Linked DNA regions of Rubrivivax gelatinosus IL144. The protein of the gene in region 1 binds, or shares a complex with, the protein of each later gene. Links are inferred from orthologs where the notes say so. Each region holds a gene or a part of one and is shown in the gene's direction. Other genes may lie near its edges.

Region 1 (8,702 bases):
TCAGGTCGATCCAGCCGCCGACGGTGGCCGCGCGCTCCTTCAGGCCGCGGATGCCGAAGCTCTGCGCCTTGGCCAGATCGGCGGCCGACAGGCCGCGGCCGTTGTCGCTGACTTCCAGCGACATCACGCCGCCGGTCAGCGACAGGTCGATGGACACGCGCGTCGCCTGCGCGTGCTTGGAAATGTTGGTGAGCGCTTCCTGCGCCGTGCGATACGCCACCAGCGGCACGCCCAGCGGCAGCTGCGGCTTCTCGTAGCTGGTGCGGAAGGCGCAGGGCACGCCGCTGCGGCGCTCGAAACGCCCGGCCAGCCACTGCAGCGCCGGCACCAGGCCTTGCTCCAGGATCGCCGGCCGCAGGTTGTGCATGATGCGCTGGCTGGCTTCGATGGCGTGCGTGACGGTGTCCAGCGCGCTCTGCACGCGGGTCTTCAACTCGGGTGTCGTGACGCGTTGCCCGATCCAGTGCAGGTCGAACTTCAGCGCCGTCAGCGAGCCGCCGACATCGTCATGGATCTCGCGCGCGATCGCGTTGCGTTCGGCCTCGACCGACAGCTGCAGATGCTGCGCCAGCTCGGACAGCCGTTCCTGCGAGGCCTGCAGCTCGTGGTCGGAGCGCAGCTTGGCGCGCCGCGTCTCGGCCGCGGCGATCGCGTGCTCGATGGCCGGCGCCAGGCGCGCGAGGTTGTTCTTCAGCAGATAGTCGCTGGCGCCGTTGCGCATCGCCTCGACCGCCACGTCCTCGCCGATCTCGCCGGACACCAGGATGAAGGGCACCAGGCAGCCGGTCTGGCGCACGATCTCCAGCGCCTGCAGCCCGGTGAACGACGGCAGGTTGTAGTCGGAGAGGATCAGGTCCCAGGGGCGTGCCAGCGCCTCGACGAAGGCCTCGCGGCTGTCGACGCGTTCGACCTGGACCTGCAGCCCGGCACGGCGAAGCTGCGCCATCGCCAGCGCGTGGTCGGCTTCGGAGTCTTCGAGGTGCAGCAGGCGCACCGGGGCCATGGGGGCGCTCATTCGTGAAGTATCGCGCACCCGGGCCGACGGCCCCTTCCACGCAAGGGCGCGCCGACGCAGAAATATGACGCGAATCGCCGCGTCTTCCGCTCAATGTTTGCAGGCCCCGTGCCGAAAATGGTTCGGAAGAGGCCCGGCGGGCCGTCCCGGCATGCACTCGTCTGGTGCACCGAAGGCCCGCCATGCCATCGAAACACCGAACACCCGGAGCCCGGATGCTCACCCAGGAATCACACGACACGGCAGCCGAAGGCACGATGCCGTTGCTGGCCGCGGCGGATCTGCAGGACCACCTGCTCGTCGCGAGCAACGACCTCGACCGTCTGCAGCGGCTGCTGAGCGACGCCTGCGACGCGCTGCTGGTGCACTTCTACGGCGCCACCAGCGAGCTCAAGCAGTTGCTGCACTCGGCCGCCCCGCACCCGGAGCTCGACAGCCACCAGCTGCACGTGGCGATGGAGCACATGGCCGGCGCGATCACGGCGATGCAGTTCCAGGACATGGCTTCGCAGCTGGTCCATCACACGGCGAAGCGGCTGCGCAACTGCGCCGACCGCATCGCCCGCGACACGATGGGGGACGACGAGGACGGCGAGACGCTCGTCGAGGAGGCGCCGCTGCGCCCCAACCCCGTGACCCAGGACGAGATGGACGCCGGGTCCATCGAACTCTTCTGACCGCCCGGCGCCCCCGCATCCCAGAACTCCAACCTTCCCCCCGAGAGACCACCCATGCACTCGATCCTTGCCGTTGATGACAGCGCCTCGATGCGCCAGATGGTGTCGTTCACGCTGAAGAACGCGGGCTTCCAGGTCGTCGAGGCCGTCGACGGCCAGGACGCCTACGAAAAGGCGAACCAGCGCGACTTCAATCTCGTGCTGACGGACCAGAACATGCCGCGCATGGACGGCATCAGCCTGACCAAGAAGCTGCGCGAGAACCCGAAGTTCAAGGCGACGCCGATCCTCATCCTGACCACCGAGTCCAGCGACCAGATGAAGCAGGCCGGCCGTGCCGCCGGCGCCACCGGCTGGCTCGTCAAGCCCTTCGACCCCGCCAAGCTCGTCGAGGTCATCGGCAAGGTCATTCGCTGAGATCCCGGGCGGGATCCCAGCAGGCAAACGGAGCACGACCATGGCCGATACCCAACAAGAAGGCGCCCACCTGTCCGCCGGCATCGATCTCTCGCAGTTCTTCCAGGTCTTCTTCGAGGAAGCCGGCGAGAACCTCGAGACGATGGAGCAGATGCTGCTCAACCTCGACATCGAGAACGCGGACGACGAGGAGCTCAACGCGATCTTCCGCTGCGCGCACTCCGTCAAGGGCGGCGCGGCGACCTTCGGCTTCACCGACATCGCCGAACTGACGCACGAGATGGAGACGCTGCTGGACAAGCTGCGCCGCCACGAACTCGCGCCGACCGCCGCGATGGTCGACGTGCTGCTGGCCTCGGGCGACGCGCTGAAGGCGCAGCTCGCGCGCCACCAGGGCAACGGTGCCGACCCGGTCGACACGCGCGAGCTGCTGGTCTCGATCCGCGCACTGGTCACCGGCCAGGCCGCCGCCGCGCCGCTGGCCGCCGCGCCGGCGCCGACCGCCGCCGCACCCCAGCCGGCGGCCCCTTCCGCGGCGCCGAGCGCCGCGCCGGCCGCCGGGGGGACGGCCGCGCGCGCGCTCGAGCTGACGGTGGGCCCGCTGCCGGACCCGGCGATGGCCGACAACCTGGTAGAGCTCTTCAAGGAGATCGCCGACCTGGGCACGATCGAGCCGCTGGACGCCGGCCGCGACGCCGACGGCATCCGCCGCTTCAAGGTCGTCACGACGACCCCGGACAACGACCTGCTGGACCTGTTCACCTTCCACGTCGCACGCGAGCAGCTCAAGCTCGGCCCGCTGGGCCCCGGCTACGGCTTCCACGAAGGTGCGCCCGGCGCGCCCGAGCCGAGCAAGACCGAGCCCGACCCCGGCTACGGCTTCTTCGACGACGCCCCCGGTGCGCCGCAGGCGGGCGCCGCGCCCGCGCCGGCCGCCGCCGCCGAGCCGGCCCGCCCCGCGGTCGCCGCTCCGGCCGCCCCGGCGCGCGTCGCGCCGAAGGCCGAGAAGGCCGCGGCGAGCCCCGAGTCGAGCACACTGCGCGTCTCGGTCGAGAAGGTCGACCAGCTGATCAACCTCGTCGGCGAACTCGTCATCACCCAGGCCATGCTGGCCCAGAACAGCAAGGGCGTCGACGCCGCGCTGTACCAGCAGATGTCCTCGGGCCTGGCGGATCTGGAACGCAACACCCGCGACCTGCAGGAAGCGGTGATGTCGATCCGCATGATCCCGATGTCGCTGGTGTTCAACCGCTTCCCGCGCATGCTGCGCGACCTGGCCGCCAAGCTCGGCAAGAAGGTCGAGCTGGTGCAGGTCGGCGAGGCGACCGAGCTCGACAAGGGCCTGGTCGAGAAGATCACCGACCCGCTGACCCACCTGGTGCGCAACAGCTGCGACCACGGCATCGAGCTGCCGGAAGAGCGCCTGGCCAAGGGCAAGCCCGAGACCGGCACGATCACGCTGATCGCCAGCCACCAGGGCGGCTCGATCGTCATCGAGGTGCGCGACGACGGCAAGGGCCTGAACCGCGAGAAGCTGCTGAAGAAGGCCCGCGAACGCGGCCTCGACGCCCCGGACACGATGACCGACCAGGAGGTCTACGGCCTGATCTTCGCGCCGGGCTTCTCGACCGCCGACGTCGTCACCGACGTCTCCGGCCGCGGCGTCGGCATGGACGTGGTGAAGAAGAACATCACCGCGCTCGGCGGCACGGTCGAGATCGACTCGGCCGAAGGCTACGGCATGACGGTGCGCGTGCGCCTGCCGCTGACGCTGGCCATCATGGACGGCATGAGCGTGGGCGTCGGCGAGGAGTGCTACATCCTGCCGCTGTCCTCGGTCGTCGAGTCCTTCCAGGTGCAGCCGGGCATGATCAAGACGATCGGCGGCACCGGCCGCGTCGTCGAGGTGCGCGACGAGTACATGCCGGTCGTCGACCTGGAGCGGGTCTTCGACGTGCCGCGCTTCGACTTCGAGCGCGTCAGCAACATCATGGTCGTCGTCGAGGCCGAGGGCGGGCGCGTGGCGCTGCTGGTCGACGAGCTGCTCGGACAGCAGCAGGTCGTCGTCAAGAACCTCGAGTCCAACTACCGCAAGGTCGACGACGTCTCGGGCGCCACGATCATGGGCGACGGCCGCGTCGCGCTGATCCTGGACATCGGGTCCTTGGTCCGCCGCTCTAGACATTGAGGGACTTGTGCCCCCGAGCTCGCTTGCGCTCGCTACCCCCCAAGGGGGCCGTCCGCCGACGGTCCGGCAAAGCCGGCCCGTGGCGGGAAGCTTGATCCGATCTGTCCCTGGAAGTTAGCGCAATGAATGCACTGCTGGCCCTGATGCGCGGATTCACGATCCGCACCCGCATGCGCGGCGCCATCGCCGTGGTGCTGCTGTCGTTCGCGATCGTCGCAGTGACCGGCCTCGTCGGCGGGCTCAAGCTGCGCGAGCTGAACCAGAAGATCCTGGAACAGTCGCGCGGCGAGCAGGCGACGACCTCGGCGATCGGCGACCACCTGGCCGCTGTGCGCCTGCACGAGAAGGGCATGGTCATCAATTACGAGGACCCGGCCAGCATGCAGGCCGAGCACGACGCCTGGAAGCGCGAGCTCGACGCCACCGTCACCAGCCTCAAGCGCATGCTCGAGGGTGAGGAGGACGAGGACAACCCGATCGCGCGCGCCGCGATCACCCGGATGGCCGACTACGAGAAGGCCGCCGAAGTCCCGCTCCGCCGCGCCAGCGACGGCGTCTACGACAACGCCCGCGTGCTCGACCGCATGCTCGCCCGCGCGCACGAAAACATCGATGCCGTCGAGAAGATGACGGTCGACATCGAGAAGATCGTGCTCGGCGAGAGCGCCGAGGCCGCGCAGCAGTTCGACGACACGATGCACCAGGCGCTGGTCGTCTTCGTCGGCCTGATCGCCGTCGTGATGCTGGTCATCACGCCGATGACGCTGGCCAATTCGCAGTCGATCACCACGCCGATCGACCACGCGCGCCACGTCGCCCAGGCCATCGCCGACGGCGACCTGACGCGCCCGATCCAGCTCCAGGGCCGCGACGAGGCCAACGACCTGCTGGCCGCGCTGGCGCGCATGCAGGAGTCGCTGCAGCGCATGGTCGGCCAGATGCGCAGTTCGGCCGACAGCATCGAGCAGGCCAGCCGCGAGGTCGCCGCCGGCAACGCCGAGCTGTCCAGCCGCACCGAGCAGACCGCCGGCAGCCTGCAGCAGACGGCCAGCGCGATGGAACAGATCACCGGCACCGTGCGCCAGAGCGCCGACGCCGCGCGCGAAGCCAGCCACCTCGCCGGCACCGCCGCCGAGGTCGCGCAGCGCGGCGGCGAGGTCGTCGGCCAGGTCGTGACGACGATGGACGAGATCAACGCCAGCTCGCGCCGCATCGGCGACATCATCGGCACGATCGACGGCATCGCCTTCCAGACCAACATCCTGGCGCTCAACGCCGCGGTCGAGGCCGCGCGCGCCGGCGAACAAGGCCGCGGCTTCGCGGTCGTCGCCGGAGAAGTGCGCTCGCTGGCCCAGCGCAGCGCCGAGGCCGCGCGCGAGATCAAGGCGCTGATCGGCAACTCGGTCGAGAAGGTCGACACCGGCGCCCGCCTCGTCGCCGACGCCGGCAGCACGATGGGCGAGATCGTCGCCAGCGTGCAGCGCGTCAACCAGATCATCGGCGAGATCAGCCGCGCCGCCGTCGAGCAGAGCTCGGGCCTCAGCCAGGTCAACGGCGCGGTCTCCGAACTCGACGGCATGACGCAGCAGAACGCCGCGCTCGTCGAGCAGTCGGCCGCCGCCGCCGAATCACTGAAGGAACAGGCCGAACGCCTGGGCGCGATCGTCGCCGCCTTCCGCACCGCAGCCGGCTCGTCAGCGCCGGCCGCCCAGGAGCTCACCACCCCGGTGGTCTGACGAGGCCGCAAGGCCTCCCCGGACCTCACGGGCGGACGCTCGCCCTCAGGAGAAAACGATGAAATCCCTGTCCAACCTCCGGATCGGCACCCGGCTCGGCCTGAGCTTCGCGGCCGTGCTCGGACTGATGACGATCACGACGGCGGTCGGCATCTACGAACTTCGCCGCATCGACGCGCTGAGCGCCGAACGCGACGCGGCGATCGCGCGCTCCGACCAGTTCCACGAATGGCAGTCCAACGTCAAGCTGAACCTCGCGCGCGCGGTCGCGGTGGCGGCCTCGGGCTTCCAGGCCGGAGCGGTGGCGGTCATCGAGCCGCAGATGAAGGCGACGACCGAAGACATCAGCAAGCTGCAGAAGACGCTGGAGGCCGCCGCCGACGAGGGCGAGAAGACCGCTTTCGCCGACGTCGCCACGAAGCGCAAGGTCTACATCGACCTGCGCAAGAAGGCCGCCGAAGTCTTCAAGGAAGGCAGCATCGCCGAGGGCGACAAGCTGGTCGCCGGCCCGATGACCGAAGCCGCGACGGCCTACCTCGGCGCGATCGCGGCGATGAAGAAACACGCCGACGACGCTGCGGCCGAACGCGCCGCCCAGGTCGACGGCGCGATCAGCGAAGGGGTCGCGGTCTGCGCCAGCCTGCTGCTCGCGGCGCTGGCCGCCGGCGCGGCGCTGGCCTGGACGATGACGCGCTCGGTCACCCAGCCGCTGGCCGAGTCGATCGAGGCCGCGCAGCGCATCGCCGCGCACGACCTGACGCAGACCGTGCCCGACACCGGTCGCGGCGACGAGATCGGCGCGCTGCTGCGCGCGCTGCGCGACATGCAGTCCAGCCTGACGACGATGGTCGAGCAGATCCGCAGCGGCACCGGCTCGGTGGCCGGCGCCAGCAGCGAGATCGCCGCGGCCAGCACCGACCTGTCGCACCGCACCGAGCAGACCTCGGGCTCGCTGCAGCAGACGGCCAGCACGATGGAGGAGATCACCGCCACCGTCGCCCAGACCGCCGACTCGGCGCGCCAGGCCAACCAGCTGGCCAGCAGCGCCAGCAGCGTCGCCCAGCGCGGCGGCCAGGTCGTCTCGCAGGTCGTGCAGACGATGGAGCAGATCAACGCCAGCTCCAAGAAGATCGCCGACATCATCGGCACCGTCGACGGCATCGCCTTCCAGACCAACATCCTGGCGCTGAACGCGGCCGTCGAGGCGGCACGCGCCGGCGAACAGGGCCGCGGTTTCGCGGTCGTCGCCGGCGAGGTGCGCTCGCTGGCCCAGCGCAGCGCCGAGGCGGCGCGCGAGATCAAGACGCTGATCGGCGGCTCGGTCGAGAAGGTCGAGTCCGGCGCGCGCCTGGTCGCCGACGCCGGCAGCACGATGAACGAGATCGTCGCCGGCGTGCAGCGCGTGGCCGACATCATCGGCGAGGTGATGGCCGCGGCCACCGAGCAGAGCCAGGGCATCGGCCAGGTCAACACCGCGATCGCCGGCCTGGACCAGATGACGCAGCAGAACGCCGCGCTGGTCGAAGAGAGCACCGCCGCCGCCGAGTCGCTGCGCGAGCAGGCCGACCGCCTGGCCGCGCTGGTGGCCACTTTCCGCGTGCCGGGTTCGGCCGGGTTCTCGGCGCCGGCGGCGACGCCCACCAAGCCGGCCCCGGTGCGCGCCCAGGCCGCCCCGGTGGCCGCCGCCGTCATCGCCCGCGCCCGCGACAGCGCGCGCCCGGCGGCGCCGCCGGCGCCCAAGGCCGAGGCCCCGGCCGCGGCGCCGGCGCGCCCCGCCACTCCTGCCACGCCGCCTGCGGCCCCGTCGAACCGGGCCGACGACGACTGGGAAACCTTCTGACCCTCGCCCAGGACGTCGTCCGCCCGACGACGAAAGCAGTATGAACATCGACTTCAACGACCGCGCGATGCTCGCCTCGATGGCGCTCGTCGTGCTCGGCGCCGTGGCCTACGGCGCCGTCAACGACGGCATCGGGCTCGCGCTCGGTGCCGGCGCGCTGCTGATGGGCGCAGCAGCCGCACTCGCCGGCCTGGGCGGCGGCAGCCGCTCGGCCGCCAGCTTCATCGGCCTGCCGGTGCTCGGCATGGCCGCCGTGGCACTGCTGATCCACGTCGCGCACGGCGCCGCCGAAGCGCACTTCGCGGTCTTCGCGCTGCTCGCCGCCACCGTCGTCTACCGGCGCTGGGAAGCCGTCATCGTCGGCGCGGCGACGATCGCCGTTCACCACCTGAGCTTCAACTACTTCCAGCAGTGGGGCTGGGGCCCGATCTGCTTCACCGAGCCCAGCCTGCCGCGCGTGCTCGAACACGCCGCCTTCGTCGTCGGCGAGGCCGGCGTGCTGGTGATGCTGGCGCTGCGCAGCCGCGCCGACTACGCGACGACCGACGAGCTGGTGGCGATCGCCGACGGCCTGGTCGACGCCAGCGGCAACGTCACCTTCGCGCCGGCGCACAACACCGCGCACTCGGCGGCCACGCACCGCCTGCAGCAGGCCCTGCGCCACATCGAGAAGACGCTGGCCGAGGTGCGTGCGAGCGCCGACTCGATCCGCACCGCCTCCGACGAGATCGCCACCGGCAACCTCGACCTGAGCCAGCGCACCGAGCAGACCGCCAGCAGCCTGCAGCAGACCGCCAGCTCGATGTCGCAGCTCACCGGCACGGTGCAG
Region 2 (8,762 bases), 2.5 Mb from region 1 along the record:
GCTTGCGCGTGTAGCCGCGGAAGAAACGTTCGCAGAGGTCGCGGCCGACCGAGTTCAGCACCACGTCCTCGCTGGTGCGGATCGGCTCGCGCGGCTCGCGCACACGCTCCAGGTAGGCGGCGACGCCGGCTTCGTCGAGGTCCAGCCCGTACAGCGAGTTGATCGTCGTGCGGTTGATCGGCAGCGGGAAGGCGCGGCCGTCGGCAGCGTTGGGCACGGCGAGCACGCGGTGCTCGTAAGGGCGCCACTCGGTGAAGCGCGAGAGCCACTCGAAGACGCGCTCGCTGTTGGTGTGGAAGATGTGCGGGCCGTATTCGTGGATCAGCACGCCGGACGCGTCGAGCCGGTCGTAGGCGTTGCCGGCGATGTTGGCGCGCTTGTCGATGACGAGCACGCGCTCGCCGGCTTCGGCCAGTTCCCGTGCGGTCACGGCGCCCGCGAAGCCGGCGCCGACGATGAGGGTGTCCATGGGGCTCCTTGCCGGTGGGGGCGTCGCGGCTGCGGCGCACGGCGGACCGGCTTGGGGGCAGTCTAGGCAGGCGTCTTGGATGACAGCGCCCGGAAATGAGCCGCGAAACGCGCGCTGTTCGTCACGGCCGAACCGACCGCCGCCAGCAGCCGGCGATGAGGGGCCAAGTGCTTGTCATGAAAGGGGATTCGGCCGCCTGATCGGTCTCTGTCCGGGCCTCACGGCGCATCGCCGGCATGGATGACAAGCAGCCCGCGTGTAGGAATTTGCCTGACAGGCCACGTAGAAAAACCGGGACTCAAGCCACGGAAGTGGCCCGATGTTGCGTCCGTTCGCCGGTCCATACAGTTCGTATCACACCAGTCGCCTACCGACACACAGGAGCCCCGAGATGACCGCCGACCAGATCCTTGCCGAAATCCGCGAAGCCAACCTCTCGTACCTGATGCTGGCCCAGAGCCTCATCCGCACCGACCGCGAACAAGCCCTGTACCGCCTGGGCGTCAGCGAAGAGACCGCGATGCTGATCGCCACGCTGACCCCGGCGCAGATGATGAAGATCGCCGGCGGCAACACGCTGCTGTGCCGCTTCCGCATGGACGACGACATCGTCTGGAGCCTGCTGACCAGCCACGGCAAGAGCTCGGCCAACGACGGCGTCTCCCGCCTGCATGCTTCGATCCTGATGGCCGGGCGCCATCAAGAAGCGGCCTGACCTCCGGTCAGACACCCCACGCAGGAAGGAGAACACCATGGCCCGCAACAAGAGCATCCTGACCGAAGCCAAGCAGATCGAGCGCGCGGTCACGCTGATCAACCTCGGCGCGCGGCTGCAGGTGCTGGAAAGCGAGACCGACCTGAGCTACGAGCGCCTGCTGCGCCTGTACAAGGAAGTCTCGGGCAAGAGCCCCAGCAAGGGCCAGCTGCCGTTCTCCACCGACTGGTTCATGACCTGGCAGCCGAACATCCATTCGAGCCTGTTCCTGAACATCCACGAGTACCTGAACAAGGTCGCCGTGCTCGACGAGATCGACATCGTCATCAAGGCCTACCAGCTGTACCTGGAGCAGATGCAGGCCCAGGGCCTGGAGCCGCTGCTGTCGGTGACGCGCGCCTGGCGCCTGGTGAAGTTCGTCGACAACGGCATGCTGACGATGACCGCCTGCAGCAAGTGCGGCGGCCACTACGTCACCCACCCCCACGAGATCGCGCGCCACTACGTCTGCGGCCTGTGCAACCCCCCGGCGCGTGCCGGCAAGGGCAAGGCCGGCGGCCTGCAACTCGCCGGCTGCCACGGCGAAGGCGAACTGGCGCATTGAGGCATTCCGTCACGGCGGCGGTGCTTGAGCCGCCTGCACGACGGACGAAACAGGTTTCATCCGGCTCCATTGCGTTTTGTCTCCTCCTGGCACAGACCGCTGTGCATTAGGCGGCGGATCCCGGCGGGATCCGCCGCTTTTCTTTTCTGGGCCGGCATCGCCCCGTTTCTCCGCCCCTTGCCCCGACGCCGGGCGCCGCACACTGGCTGCATGTCATCCCTGAGCGCTCCGCGACTGCCCTGGCCGCTGCCGGCCGTGGCCGCCTGGCTGCTGGCCTGGGGCGCGTTCGCCGCGTCGGCCGCCGCCGGTGCCGGCGCCGGCCCGGCCTTCGCCGCGGCGGTGGTGGTGGGCGCCGCGGTGGCGGCGACCGCGCAGGGCCGCTGGCGGCGCCTGCTGGCCGGCGCCGGTTTCCCCTTGTCGGCGCTGGCGCTCGGCGCGCTGCCGGGCATGCCCGGCTGGGCCTGGCTGGCCGCGGCCGTGCCGCTGGCGCTGGCCTACCCGATGAAAGCCTGGCGCGACGCGCCGTTCTTCCCGACACCGGCCGACGCGCTGCAAGGCCTGGACGGCGTCGTCGCGCTGCCCCCCGGCGCCCGCGTGCTCGACGCCGGCTGCGGTCTGGGTCACGGTCTGGCGGCACTGCACCGGCTGTGGCCGGCGGCGCGCTGCGAAGGCGTCGAATGGAGCGCGCCGCTGGCCTGGCTGGCCGCGCGCCGCTGCCGCTTCGCCCGCGTGCGGCGCGGCGACATGTGGGCCGGCTCCTGGGCCGGCGTGGATCTGCTCTACGTCTTCCAGCGGCCCGAGAGCATGGACCGCGTGGCCGCCCGTGCCGACGCCGAGATGGCGCCGGGCAGCTGGCTGGTCAGTCTGGAGTTTCCGATCGCCGGACGCGAGGCGCTGGCGCGCGTGGGTGTGCCCGGCGGCCGCCCGGTCTGGGTCTACCGCGTCGGTCAGAGCGGTAATTCGTCCTCAAACCTGCGCCCTCGGCGCCGATAACACGCCAAGTGCCCTGCGTGTCGTTCATGCCGGGGCTTGCTCGAGGTCAAGCACAACACCATGTTCGTCATCATCGGTTGGGTCATCGTGCTCGGATGCGTGTTCGGTGTCTTCATCGTTCACGGCGGCAACATCATGGTGATCCTCCATGCCTTGCCGTTCGAGATCATCACGATCGGCGGTGCCGCCGGCGGCGCCTTCCTGGCCAACAACCAGCCCAAGGTGCTGAAGGCCACGATGAAGGGCGTGGGCAAGTGCTTCAAGGGCAGCAAGTACACCAAGGCCCGCTACATGGAGCTGATGGCGCTGCTCTACGACATCCTGCAGAAGGCCCGCAAGGAAGGCCTGATGTCCATCGAGAAGGACGTCGAGGACCCGCACAACTCGCCGCTGTTCCAGAAGTACCCGGCGGTCGGCAACGACCACCACGTCTCGGAGTTCATCACCGACTACCTGCGCATGATGGTGTCGGGCAACCTGAACGCGCACGAGATCGAATCGCTGATGGACAGCGAGATCGAGACCCACCACCACGAGGAACACGCGGCGGTGGCCGCGATCCAGCGCCTGGCCGGCGCGCTGCCGGCCTTCGGCATCGTCGCCGCCGTGCTGGGCGTCGTGAACACGATGGGCTCGGTCGGCCAGCCCCCGGCGGTGCTGGGCGGCATGATCGGCTCGGCGCTGGTCGGCACCTTCCTCGGCATCCTGATCGCCTACGCCTTCGCCGAGCCGCTGGCCGGCCTGCTGGAGCAGAAGGTCGACGAGGGCACCAAGGAGCTGCAGTGCATCAAGACCACGCTGCTGGCCAGCATGCAGGGCTACGCCCCGCAGGTCGCGATCGAGTTCGGCCGCAAGGTCCTGTACTCCACCGAGCGCCCCAGCTTCACCGAGCTGGAAAGCCACGTGAAAGGCAAGAAGTAGTGGCCCCCCCCCGTAGCGCCTTCGGCGCTGCCTTGCAGGCCGCGCCGGGCCGGTGGCCCGGCTCCTCGGCAGGCACGATTCGTCCACTGGACGAATCGTGTCCGGCCTCGGCCCCGCGGGGGGGAGCCGCCAGCGGCCCGGCAGAGCCGGTTCCGCGGCGTCCGCTTGAAGTCGCCGCCCGCTGGCGCGGTGCGGCGACTGCGCTTCAGCGGCAGGGGGCGTCCGCGATCGTTCCAACCTGCTTGGCTGGTCGCAGCCGCGACCAAGCCACCGCCGCGGATCCGGCTCTGCCGGTCCGCCGGCGGGCGGCCCCCCTGGGGGGTAGCGAGCGCAGCGAGCTTGGGGGCACGTGATGGCGGGGGACGCGAAAAAGCTCCAGCCGATCATCATCAAGCGCATCAAGAAGGGCGGCCATGCCGCCCATGGTGGCGCCTGGAAGATCGCCTATGCCGACTTCGTCACGGCGATGATGGCCTTCTTCCTGCTGATGTGGCTGCTGGGCAGCACCACCGAAGGCGATCGCAAGGGCATCGCCGACTACTTCACCTCGCCGCTGAAGGTGGCGCTGAACTCCGGCGGCAGCGGTGCTGGCGACGCCTCGCACGTGCTCAAGGGCGGCGGCCAGGACCTCACGCGCACCACCGGCCAGGTCAAGCGCGGCGACATCGAGGCGCCGCGCGCGACGGTCAATCTGCAGGCGCTCAAGCAGGAGCAGGTGCGTGCCGAGATCGTGCGCCTGCAGGACCTGAAGCGCCGCATCGAAGAGAAGATCCAGGGCAACAAGCGGTTGGCGGCGATGCGCTCGCAGCTGCGCCTGGACATGACGCGCGACGGCCTGCGCATCCAGATCGTCGACGAGCAGAACCGGCCGATGTTCGCCAGCGGCAGCGCCGTCGTGCAGTCCTACATGCGCGAGCTGCTGCAGGAGATCGGCTCGGTGCTCGGCGAGGTGCCCAACCGGCTGACGCTGGAGGGTCACACCGACGCCACGCCCTACGCCGGCGGCGAGCGCGGCTACAGCAACTGGGAACTCTCGGCCGACCGCGCCAACGCCTCGCGCCGCGTGCTCGTCGAGGGCGGCCTGCCCGACGACCGCATGCTGCGCGTGCAGGGCCTGGCCTCCAGCCAGCCCTTCGACCGCCAGGATCCGCTGGCGCCGAGCAACCGGCGCATCAGCATCATCGTCATGAACCGTGAAGCGGAGGACCGCTTCTTCCGCACCGAGCCCGACGCCGTCGACGTGACCGGCGACGACGCTCCCGTCAATGTCGCGCCCGCCACCGGCTCAAGTCCGGCCGCGGCTGGCCGATAAACCTCGAAGCCGTCTTTTCAAGGTCCGCCATGAACCCTTCCGACCTTAAGTTCCTCATCGTCGACGATTTCTCGACCATGCGTCGCATCGTCCGCGGCCTGCTCAAGGAGATGGGCTGCAACAACGCCGACGAAGCCGAGGACGGTGTCGTCGCGCTGAACATGCTGCGCGCGTCGAAGTACGACTTCGTCGTCTCCGACATCAACATGCCCAACATGAACGGCTTCGAGTTGCTGAAGTCGATCAAGGCCGACGGCTCGCTCAAGCACATCCCGGTGCTGATGGTGACGGCCGAGGCGCGCAAGGAAGACATCGTGCTGGCCGCCCAGAGCGGCGCGGCCGGCTACATCGTCAAGCCCTTCACGAAGGCGACTCTGGAAGAGAAGGTCCAGAAGATCCTGCAGAAGCTCGCCGCCACCGCCTGAGCGAAGGACACGACATGAAGATGGAAGACCTGACCTCGTTCAATCCGGCCGAGCCGCTGACCGTCTCGCCCGAGGTGTTCCAGCAACTGGGGTCGATCACCCGCCTGCTGCACGACACGATGCAGCAGCTGGGCGTGATGCCCAAGCTGCAGATCGCCACCGACGGCCTGCCCGACGCGCGCAGCCGCCTGAACTACATCGCCAACAAGACCGCCGACGCTGCCAACAAGGTGCTGAACTCGGTCGACCAGGCCAAGGCCGAGCACGCCAAGATCTCGGAGGCGACGCGCCAGATTGCGGCGCAGATCGTCGCCGATCCGGTGCGCGCCGTGGCCTCCGGCGCGGTGCTGAACTTCACGCAGGACGTCGAGCGCTCGACTTCGGCGATCGACGGGCACCTCACCGACATCATGATGGCCCAAGGACTTCCACGACCTCACCGGTCAGGTCGTGGCCAAGGTCGTGACGCTCGCCAACGACCTCGAGGACAGCCTCGTGAAGCTGCTGGTGCAGGTCGTGCCGCCGGAACAGCGCGAGAAGGTCGACCCGAACGTGCTGCACGGTCCGGTCGTGAGCCCGGAAGGCCGCACCGACGTCGTCAGCAACCAGGGCGAAGTGGACGACCTGCTGGCCAGTCTGGGGTTTTGAGCCGACGGCCCCCGGCCGTCTAGCGGCCGCCCCCCGAGGGGGCTCCGAACCCGACCGGGAGACCCGGATCGGGTTCGGCCCGTTTGCCAACGCTGCTCCCCCTGACCGCCTGCGGCGGTCTGTCCCCGAGGGGAACTCCGCTCCGGCGCCGTTCATGGGTAGGTGGCACGGCGCTGCGGAACACCGGGTCTTTTGACCCGCTTATCGGGCTCAAGTCCGGCGGTGCTGCCGGCACCATGGCGAGGCTCTCTTCAGAGTCGATATCGCCATGGCCGACGACGCCCAGGACCGCCGCTTACCCGCATCAGCACGAAAGCTCCGCAAGGCCCGCCAAGACGGCCAGGTCGCGCGCTCGCGTGACCTCGCGCACCTCGCGGCGATGGGCACCGGGCTGGCGCTGCTGATCGCCTTCGCGCCGCGGCTCACCGACTGGATGCGCCGGCTGCTCGAGAACGGCCTGCGCTTCGACCACAAGGCCGTCGACAACACCGGCACCATGCTCGAGCGCCTGGCGTCCTCGGGCATCGACATGCTCTTCGTCGTGCTGCCGCTGGGCACCTCGGTGGCCGTCGTCGCCGCCGGCTCGGCGGTGCTGTCGGGCGGCTGGAACTGGACGACCAAGCCGCTGCACCCGAACTTCTCCAAGTTCAACCCGATCACCGGGCTGGGCCATCTATTCAAGGTGGATCAGCTGACGAACACGCTGAAGGTCTGCCTGCTGGCGCTGCTGCTGGGCGCCATCGGCGCGATGTACTTCCAGGCCCAGCTGCCCGAGTTCGCGTCGCTGATCTCGATGCCGCTGCCCACCGCGCTGGCCGAGACCGGCTCGCTGCTGCAGGGCGGCATGGTGCTGATGCTGATCGCGATGGCGCTGTTCGCGCTGGTCGACGTGCCGCTGCAGCGCTTCATGCTGATGCGCAACCTGCGCATGACCTTCGACGAAGCCAAGCAGGAGCACAAGGACTCCGAGGGCAACCCCCTGGTGAAGGGCAAGATCAAGGCCAAGATGCGCGAGCTGGCGCGGCGCAAGATGATCGCCGCGGTGCCCAGCGCCGATCTCGTGGTGATGAACCCGACCCACTATGCGGTGGCGCTGAAGTACGACGAGGCGACGATGGCCGCGCCGCGTGTCGTCGCCAAGGGCACCGACCTGCTGGCCTTCCGCATCCGCGACGCCGCCAAGGCCGCCGACGTGCCGGTGCTCGAGGCGCCGCCGCTGGCGCGCGCGCTGTACCGCCACGCCGAGGTCGACCAGGAGATCCCGGCGGCGCTGTTCGGCGCCGTCGCCCAGGTGCTGGCCTGGGTCTACCAGCTGCGCGCCGCGCTCGCCGCGGGCCGCCCGCTCAACGCTCCGGCACCGGCCATCGTCGTGCCGCCGGGCTTCGATCCCGCCGAAGGGCGCGGCACCAGGAGAGCTGAACCGTGAACGCGCTGATGCAACGTCTGAACGCGCTGCTGGGGCCCAACGCGGCCGCGGCGAAGATGCTGATGCTGCCGGTCTTCGTCGTGATGATGCTCGCGATGATGGTCCTGCCGCTGCCGCCGTTCGTGCTGGACCTGCTGTTCACCTTCAACATCGCGCTGGCGCTGGTGGTGATGATGGTCGCCGCGCAGATGGTCAAGCCGCTGGACTTCGCCGCGCTGCCGACCGTGCTGCTGGTGACGACGCTGCTGCGCCTGTCGCTGAACGTCGCCTCCACGCGCGTCGTGCTGCTCGAAGGCCACAACGGCCCGGGCGCCGCCGGCAAGGTGATCGAGTCCTTCGGCCACTTCCTCATCGGCGGCAACTTCGCCGTCGGCCTGATCGTCTTCGCGATCCTGGTCGTCATCAACTTCATCGTCGTCACCAAGGGCGCCGAGCGCATCGCCGAAGTCGGCGCGCGCTTCACCCTGGACGCGATGCCGGGCAAGCAGATGGCGATCGACGCCGAGCTGAACTCGGGCCTGATCGACGAGAACGAGGCCCGCCGCCGCCGCGCCGAGGTCGGCGAGGAAGCCGACTTCTTCGGCTCGATGGACGGTGCCAGCAAGTACGTGCGCGGCGACGCGATGGCGGGCCTGCTGATCCTGTTCATCAACATCGTCGGCGGCCTGATCATCGGCATGGCGATGCACGGCCTGTCGGCCGGCCAGGCGGCCGAGAGCTACATCCTGCTGGCCGTCGGCGACGCGCTGGTGGCGCAGATCCCGGCGCTGCTGGTCTCGGTGGCCTCGGCGATGGTCATCTCGCGCGTCGGCAAGGAACAGGACATCGGCTCGCAGATCCGCGGCCAGGTCTTCGACTCGCCGCAGTCGCTGGGCATCGCCGCGGCCATCGTGCTGATGCTGGGCTTCGTGCCGGGCATGCCGCACTTCGTCTTCCTGCTGATCGGCGGCGGCCTGGCGCTGCTGTCCTGGCAGCTGCAGCGCAAGAAGAAGCGCGCCGCCGCGGTGCCCGAGCGCAAGGAGGCCACCGACCCCGCGCAGGCCAACGCCGAGGCCAGCTGGGACGACCTGACGCCGGTGGACACGCTGGGCCTGGAGGTCGGCTACCGGCTGATCCAGCTCGTCGACAAGGCGCGCCAGGGCGACCTGCTGGCGCGCATCAAGGGCGTGCGCAAGAAGTTCGCCCAGGACGTCGGCTTCCTGCCGCCGCCGGTGCACATCCGCGACAACCTCGAACTCAAGCCCAGCGT

The links.
Region 2: the proteins of RGE_RS19215 (region 1) and cheY are in contact, whole or in part, in a solved structure (PDB 1A0O), measured with the Escherichia coli proteins. The link is inferred for Rubrivivax gelatinosus IL144 from one-to-one orthologs.

What each region holds. Positions count from the first base shown.
Region 1 is NC_017075.1:4,221,576-4,230,277, forward strand. Bases 1,829-4,723 are described here. They hold RGE_RS19215 (chemotaxis protein CheA), read left to right. Parts: upstream 1,829-2,149; coding sequence 2,150-4,297; downstream 4,298-4,723. Other genes in these bases: RGE_RS19210 (response regulator), read left to right, coding at 1,829-2,109; RGE_RS19220 (methyl-accepting chemotaxis protein), read left to right, coding at 4,420-4,723. Outside these bases: RGE_RS19200 (ATP-binding response regulator), read right to left, coding at 1-1,015; RGE_RS19205 (hypothetical protein), read left to right, coding at 1,231-1,692; more of RGE_RS19210, read left to right, coding at 1,747-1,828; more of RGE_RS19220, read left to right, coding at 4,724-6,033; RGE_RS24950 (methyl-accepting chemotaxis protein), read left to right, coding at 6,092-7,873; RGE_RS24955 (methyl-accepting chemotaxis protein), read left to right, coding at 7,914-8,702. UniProt on the Escherichia coli protein: Involved in the transmission of sensory signals from the chemoreceptors to the flagellar motors. CheA is autophosphorylated; it can transfer its phosphate group to either CheB or CheY.
Region 2 is NC_017075.1:1,760,501-1,769,262, forward strand. The notes cover bases 3,787-6,741. They hold cheY (chemotaxis response regulator CheY), read left to right. Parts: upstream 3,787-5,043; coding sequence 5,044-5,439; downstream 5,440-6,741. Other genes in these bases: motB (flagellar motor protein MotB), read left to right, coding at 4,055-5,014; flhB (flagellar biosynthesis protein FlhB), read left to right, coding at 6,356-6,741. In the rest of the region: glf (UDP-galactopyranose mutase), read right to left, coding at 1-469; flagellar transcriptional regulator FlhD, read left to right, coding at 861-1,184; flagellar transcriptional regulator FlhC, read left to right, coding at 1,222-1,788; RGE_RS08385 (class I SAM-dependent methyltransferase), read left to right, coding at 1,999-2,781; flagellar motor stator protein MotA, read left to right, coding at 2,842-3,702; more of flhB, read left to right, coding at 6,742-7,513; flagellar biosynthesis protein FlhA, read left to right, coding at 7,522-8,762. UniProt on the Escherichia coli protein: Involved in the transmission of sensory signals from the chemoreceptors to the flagellar motors.